3 regions of the Streptomyces sp. NPDC085460 genome follow, and region 2 is predicted to be linked to each of the others. Evidence: riboswitches for the same ligand, from Rfam matches in the RefSeq annotation. Region 2 holds a riboswitch; each other region holds the start of a gene.
What was found. Region 2 has a riboswitch for cobalamin ahead of cobN (cobaltochelatase subunit CobN). Riboswitches for the same ligand answer to the same signal wherever they lie in the genome.
Positions count from the first base shown of each region.

Region 1 (2,257 bases), on a different contig from region 2:
TTCCTCGGCGGAGATCCCGGGCATCGGCGAGATCGGCTACATCGGCCTCACCGCCTTCGTCCTCAACCTCGTCGTCACCGTGGTCCTCACCTTCGTCCTGCGGGCCGCCAAGGCGCCCGAGGGCGTCGACGAGACCTCCCCGTCGGACTACACGGCCGACGCCGGCGACGCCGGGGTCAGCACGGAGCTCCCGAAGGTCGGCGCCTCCACCCACTGAGCCGCCCACACGCACACCGAGAGGGGCCCGGGGAGAAACCCGGGCCCCTCTCGCGTGGCCGCGCGGCAGACTGAGGCCCATGGACTTCACGATCAGGGCGGTACGGCCCGAGGAGTACGAGGAACTCGGTGACCTCACCGGACTCACCTATCTGAACGACGGGCTGCTGCTGTACGGCGAGGACGACTTCTACCTGAACGTGCTCCGCGACACGGCCCGGCGGGCGCGCGAGAGCGAGGTACTGGTCGCCGCCGACGCCGAGGACGGGATCATCGGCGGGGTGACCTTCGCCCCCGGCGGCACCGCCTGGGCGGACATCGCCGTCCCCGGAGAGGCCGAGTTCCGGATGCTCGTCGTCGCGCCGGCGGCCCGCGGCAGAGGCGTCGGGGAGGCGCTCGTCCGCGCCTGCCTGGACCGGGCACGGGCCCTGCCCGGCTGCGCCAGGCTCGTCCTCTCCACCGACGCCAAGATGGTCTCCGCCCACCGGATATACGAGCGGATGGGCTTCGTCCGCACGCCGGAACGGGACTGGCAGCCCATCCCCGAACACTCTCTGCGAACCTACGCCCTGGAGCTGTAGTCCACGGACCGACACAACATGTGGGGGGTTCCGAGATCGGCGCCCCCCACATGTATGCTCGTCCTCGCTGTCGTCGCAGGGGAATCCGGTGCGAATCCGGAACTGTCCCGCAACGGTGTACTTCGTGTGCCCTTGTCCACGGAGCGAGTCCGAACACCTGCCGGCAGTGCACCTGGTACGACCGTTCCGGGTGCCGATGACGTCCGGGCCTCGCGGAATGGGCCGGTGGACACGGGCGCGTACGGGTGCCCGTCCGCCCCTCCCCCGCCGTGGCCCCGGGCCGAGCGAGGGAGAGCCCCCACGTGACCATCGCGCCTGCGGGTCCGTCAGCCACCGAGGCCGCCGCGATCGAGAGTGACGGCCCCGGGACCGTGCTGCTGCGGACCCTGACCGACCTCACCGCCGACCTCACCGACACCGACCCCGGCCGGGTCGCCGCCGCCGCGCTGCGCGGCCGGCACGCCGGTTCGGACGAGGCGGAGCTGCGCGAACTGGCCACCGAGGCCGCCGCCGGACTCATCTCCGAGGACCCCGCCTACTCCCGGCTCGCCGCCCGGCTGCTCACCCTCACCATCGCCGAGGAGGCGGCCACGCAGGGCGCCGTCTGCTTCTCCGCCTCCGTCGCCACCGGTCACCGCGAGGGCCTGATCGCCGACCGCACCGCCGCCTTCGTCGCGCTGCACGCGGACCGCATGGACGCGCTGATCGACCTCGCCGGCGACGACCGCTTCGGCTACTTCGGCCTGCGGACGCTCTACTCCCGCTACCTGCTGCGCCACCCGATCACCCGCAAGGTGATCGAGACCCCGCAGCACTTCATGCTCCGGGTCGCGGCCGGCCTCGCCGAGGACGACTCGCTCCGCGCGCTGGACGAGGTGGCGGCGCTGTACCGGCTGATGAGCCGGCTCGACTACCTGCCCTCCTCCCCCACGCTCTTCAACTCCGGCACCCGCCACCCCCAGATGTCCTCCTGCTACCTCCTGGACTCCCCGCAGGACGAGCTGGACTCGATCTACGACCGCTACCACCAGGTCGCGCGCCTGTCGAAGCACGCCGGCGGCATCGGCCTGTCCTACTCCCGGATCCGCTCGCGCGGCTCCCTGATCCGGGGCACCAACGGGCACTCCAACGGCATCGTGCCGTTCCTGAAGACGCTCGACGCCTCCGTGGCGGCGGTCAACCAGGGCGGCCGCCGCAAGGGCGCCGCCGCGGTCTACCTGGAGACCTGGCACGCGGACATCGAGGAGTTCCTGGAGCTCCGCGACAACACCGGCGAGGACGCCCGCCGCACCCACAACCTGAACCTCGCCCACTGGATCCCGGACGAGTTCATGCGCCGGGTGAACGCGGACGCCGAGTGGTCGCTCTTCTCCCCCGCCGACGTGCCCGAGCTCGTCGACCTGTGGGGCGAGGAGTTCGACGCCGCCTACCGCGCCGCCGAGGCGAAGGGCCTGGCCCGC
Region 1 covers NZ_JBITTO010000006.1:79,056-81,312, reverse strand. The annotation lists gene mctP (monocarboxylate uptake permease MctP) at 1-217, shown strand, start outside; gene ACIGHB_RS16765 (GNAT family N-acetyltransferase) at 297-797, shown strand; cobalamin riboswitch at 839-977, shown strand; gene ACIGHB_RS16760 (ribonucleoside-diphosphate reductase subunit alpha) at 1,100-2,257, shown strand, end outside.
Region 1: it holds a riboswitch for cobalamin, as region 2 does, so the genes downstream of both, ACIGHB_RS16760 (ribonucleoside-diphosphate reductase subunit alpha) here and cobN (cobaltochelatase subunit CobN) in region 2, are expected to answer to the same signal.

Region 2 (2,257 bases):
CCGAGCGTCCCGGGCGCGGGCGGCGGCCCCGAAGGAGAGGAAGACAGGGGTACGGGCTCCGCGGTGATCCCCGCGCGGGCGAGGGCGCCGGCCCACTCCGGGACGTGCCCGGGCGGGAGCTCGCGCGGGCGCCAGGCGCCGGTGCCGGCGGCGTCGGCGGCGTCGAGGAAGGCGAGGGCGCAGGCGAGCGCGGCGGTGGCGGCGCGGGAGGCGGAGGCGGAGGAGGCGTGGCTGGCGGCGGGGACGCCGGAGGCGGCGGGGTCCGTGGTGGGGTTCTGCGCGGCGGGGGCGTCGGCGGGGGTCAGCCGGAAGGCCGTGGAGCCCGCCGTCAGGAGCGTGGCGCCGTGCGGTGCTGCGACCAAGCTCACATCGCCGCCGAGGCCGGTGACGTCGCCGCGCCCGTCGTCGAGGACGAAGAGGAAACGGCCGGAGAGGGCCGCCGCGCGGGGTTCCGCGCAGAGCGCCGCGTCCAGGGCCCGGGCCCACAACTGCGCGTCGGCGTGGCCGAGTCCGTCGAGCCCCGAGGCGGGGGAGGCGACGATGTTCCGGACCCGCTCGTGGGTGCGGGAGGGCAGCAGAACCGCGTCGTCGAGGAGCGCGGCGAGCCGGCCGCCGCAGCCCTCGGCCAGACCGCGCAGCTCGGCGTTGCCGCGCGAGGTGATCGAGAGGCCGCCGTCGCCGAGTTCCTCGGCCGCGTCGGCCAGAGCCATGAGCTGACGTGGCGTCAACCGTCCGGCGGGGAGGCGGAGTCGGGCGAGGAAACCGTCGGCTGCGGCGTGCAGCCGGAGCGCCCCCGGGCACGCGTCGCCTCGGTCCCGTATGCGAGGTTCGCCCGCTTCGGGCGGGCTGGGTGGGGTCGGCGGCATGGCGGCGAGCATACCCACGGGAAACCGGACGGCCACCGAGTGTGATCCGGCCGACTCTCCGGCTCTCTTAGGCCCGCCGACGTCACGATCTACTATGCAGATCGGCATGGGGTCCCAGGACCCCGGGGAGGAAGCCCGGTGAGAATCCGGCGCGGTCCCGCCACTGTGAGCCCGAGCCGGCGACGGCCCCGGGTGAGTCAGGAACTCCCGCCATCCACCATGACCCGGGGCGCGGACAACCCCGAGGAAGGGCCTGAGCCTCGCCATGCTCCTGCTGCTGTCGCACTCCGACACCGACCTGCTCAGTGCCCGCGCGGCGAACGCCGCCGCGCCCGAGGGCCCGGTCCCGTACCGCTTCGCCAACCCCTCCCGGCTCCCGCTCGACGACCTCCCCGGCCTGCTCGACGGCGCCGAACTCGTCGTCGTCCGCCTCCTCGGCGGCGTCCGCTCCTGGCAGGAAGGGCTCGACGCGGTCCTCGCCGCCGGAAAGCCGGTCGTCGTGCTCAGCGGCGAACAGGCGCCCGACGCCCAGCTGATGGCCGCCTCCACCGTGCCCGTCGGCGTCGCCACCGAGGCCCACGCCTACCTCGCCCACGGCGGCCCCGCCAACCTGGCGCAGCTGGCCCGCTTCCTCTCCGACACCGTGCTGCTCACCGGCCACGGCTTCGAGGCCCCGGCCGCCGCCCCCACCTGGGGCCCGCTGGAGCGCCCCGCCCGCTCCGCCGAGGGCCCGACGGTCGCCGTGCTCTACTACCGCGCCCACCACATGAGCGGGAACACCGCCTTCGTCGGCGCCCTCTGCGACGCGATCGAGGACGCGGGCGGCCGCGCCCTCCCGCTGTACGTGGCCTCGCTGCGCGCCCCCGAGGAGGAGCTGCTCGCCGTGCTGCGCGGCGCCGACGCGATCGTCACCACCGTCCTCGCCGCCGGCGGCACCAAGCCCGCCGCCGCGCAGGCCGGCGGAGACGAGGAGGCGTGGGACGCGGGCGCGCTCGCCGCGCTCGACGTGCCGGTGCTCCAGGCCCTGTGCCTGACCGGCTCGCGGGCGAACTGGGAGGAGAACGACGAGGGCCTGTCGCCGCTGGACGCGGCCAGCCAGGTCGCCGTCCCCGAGTTCGACGGCCGGCTCATCACCGTGCCGTTCTCCTTCAAGGAGATCGACGCCGACGGCCTGCCCGCCTACGTCGCCGACGCCGAGCGCGCCGCCCGCGTGGCCGGCATCGCCGTCCGCCACGCCCGCCTGCGGCACATCCCGAACGCCGAGAAGAAGCTGGCGCTCGTCCTCTCCGCGTACCCGACCAAGCACTCCCGCATCGGCAACGCCGTCGGCCTCGACACCCCCGCCTCCGCGATCGCCCTGCTGCGCCGGCTGATCGCCGAGGGGTACGACT
Region 2 covers NZ_JBITTO010000003.1:306,711-308,967, reverse strand. The annotation lists gene ACIGHB_RS09260 (cobalamin biosynthesis protein CobG) at 1-878, opposite strand, end outside; cobalamin riboswitch at 958-1,095, shown strand; gene cobN (cobaltochelatase subunit CobN) at 1,132-2,257, shown strand, end outside.

Region 3 (2,257 bases), on a different contig from region 2:
GTGGCGGGCGGGGGCATCTACCCGAGCGAGGTCGAAGCGGTGCTCCTGACCCATCCGGCCGTCGCCCAGTGCGCCGTCTTCAGCGTGCCCGACCAGGATGCGACCGAGCACGTGCACGCCGCCGTGGTGCCCGCCCGGGACCACGACATCACCCACGACGAGATCCATGCCTTCGTCACCGCCCGCAAAGGCGACCAGTACGCACCGACCGTGGTCCACCTGCTGGCCGACATCCCCCACACGTCCGTGGGAAAGCCCGACCGGCGCAGGCTCCGAGCGCTGCTGAGCTGACGATTCCCTTTCCGACTGCGGTACGGAGATGCCGTGCCTGCCGCAGGGCTGTGCCGACTTCGGCCGGCGGCCCGAGGGTGTTGACGACGAACCGACGCGCGCCGGGCCGGTCCTTCGTGAGCGCGTCGATCAGCTCGACGTCGGCGTAGGCGGTGAACCGCCGGCCGGAACCCAGCCGGATCACCAGCGCCTGTGCCGCGAGGTCCCTCTCCACGTGGTGCGGGTCCGGGACGGTTCTCATGGTGACGTCCGCATGGTGGGATCTCGTCACCGCTGGGCTCGTGCGCGGCTAGGGTGGCGTCCGCAGCTGGTTCGTCCCGTCATCCAGGCGGGAACGTCGTAAGAGGGAACCCGGTGGGAATCCGGGACTGCCCCGCAGCGGTGAGCGGGAACGACCGCCGTCATACGCACTGGGACCGGAGAACGGTCCTGGGAAGCGACGGCCAGTAGGTGCCTGCCTCGTCAGAGGCCGGTGTGCCCGCGAGTCCGAAGACCTGCCCGTTGCCCGTACGCGGACGTACTCCGCGCACGGCCATTCCGGTGACCTCGTGGGCGGGTCGGCGTACACGGCGAGCGGCACGTGCGGTGTTCCACCGCGGCGTGAGCCGCGCGTTCCGTCGTATTCCTTCGCGTCCGCGTCCCCCGCCGGGATGTTCCGGACACAAACTCGCGAAGGAGAGTTCCGTGACAGCGAAGCCCGCGACCGCGGCAGTTCGAGCCACCGTGTACGGCTACCCCCGCCAGGGTCCGAACCGTGAGCTGAAGAGGGCGATCGAGGGGTACTGGAAGGGCCGCGTCACCGCCGACGCCCTCCGGGCCACCGCCGCCGAGCTGCGCAGGTCGAACTGGCGGCAGCTGGCCGACGCCGGCATCACCGAGGTGCCCACCGGCGACTTCTCGTCCTACGACCACGTCCTGGACACCAGCGTCATGGTCGGCGCCATCCCCGCCCGGCACCGGGAGGCCGTGGCCGCCGACGCCCTGGACGGCTACTTCGCCATGGCCCGGGGCACGCAGGACGTGGCGCCCCTGGAGATGACGAAGTGGTTCGACACCAACTACCACTACCTCGTCCCCGAACTCGGCCCCGACACCGTCTTCACCGCCGACTCCTCCCGGCAGGTCGCCGAGCTGAAGGAGGCCCTGGCCCTGGGGCACGCGGCGCGCCCGGTGCTCGTCGGCCCGGTCACCTACCTCCTGCTGGCCAAGCCCGCGCCCGGCGTCGCCGCCGGCTTCGACCCGCTGACCCTCCTGGACCGGCTGCTGCCCGTCTACGCCGAGGTCCTCGCCGACCTGCGCGCGGCGGGCGCCGAGTGGGTTCAGCTGGACGAGCCCGCCCTCGTCCAGGACCGCACTCCGGCCGAGCTGAACGCCGCCGCCCGCGCCTACCGCGATCTCGGCACGCTCACCGACCGGCCCAAGCTGCTCGTCGCCTCCTACTTCGACCGGCTCGGCGACGCGCTCCAGGTGCTCGCCTCAGCCCCCGTGGAGGGCCTCGCCCTCGACTTCACCGAGCGCGCCGCCGCCAACCTCGACGACCTCGCCGCGGTCGGCGGACTGCCTGGCAAGCGCCTGGTCGCGGGCATCGTCAACGGCCGCAACATCTGGATCAACGACTACCAGAAGTCCCTGGCCACCCTCGCCACCCTGCTCGGTCTCGCCGACCGCGTCGACGTGGCGGCGTCCTGCTCGCTCCTGCACGTCCCGCTCGACGCGACCGCCGAGAACGACATCGACCCCCAGGTCCGGCGCTGGCTCGCCTTCGCCCGGCAGAAGACCGCGGAGATCGCCACCCTCGCACGCGGCCTCGCCCAGGGCACCGACGCCATCGCCGCCGAACTGGCCGCCAACCGGGCCGATCTCGCCTCCCGGGCCGAGTCCCCGATCACCCGCGTCCCGGCCGTACGCGCCCGGGTCGAGGCCGTCACCGACACGGACGGCCGGCGCTCCCAGCCGTACGCCGAGC
Region 3 covers NZ_JBITTO010000001.1:681,130-683,386, reverse strand. The annotation lists gene ACIGHB_RS02930 (AMP-binding protein) at 1-291, shown strand, start outside; cobalamin riboswitch at 583-808, shown strand; gene metE (5-methyltetrahydropteroyltriglutamate--homocysteine S-methyltransferase) at 976-2,257, shown strand, end outside.
Region 3: it holds a riboswitch for cobalamin, as region 2 does, so the genes downstream of both, metE (5-methyltetrahydropteroyltriglutamate--homocysteine S-methyltransferase) here and cobN (cobaltochelatase subunit CobN) in region 2, are expected to answer to the same signal.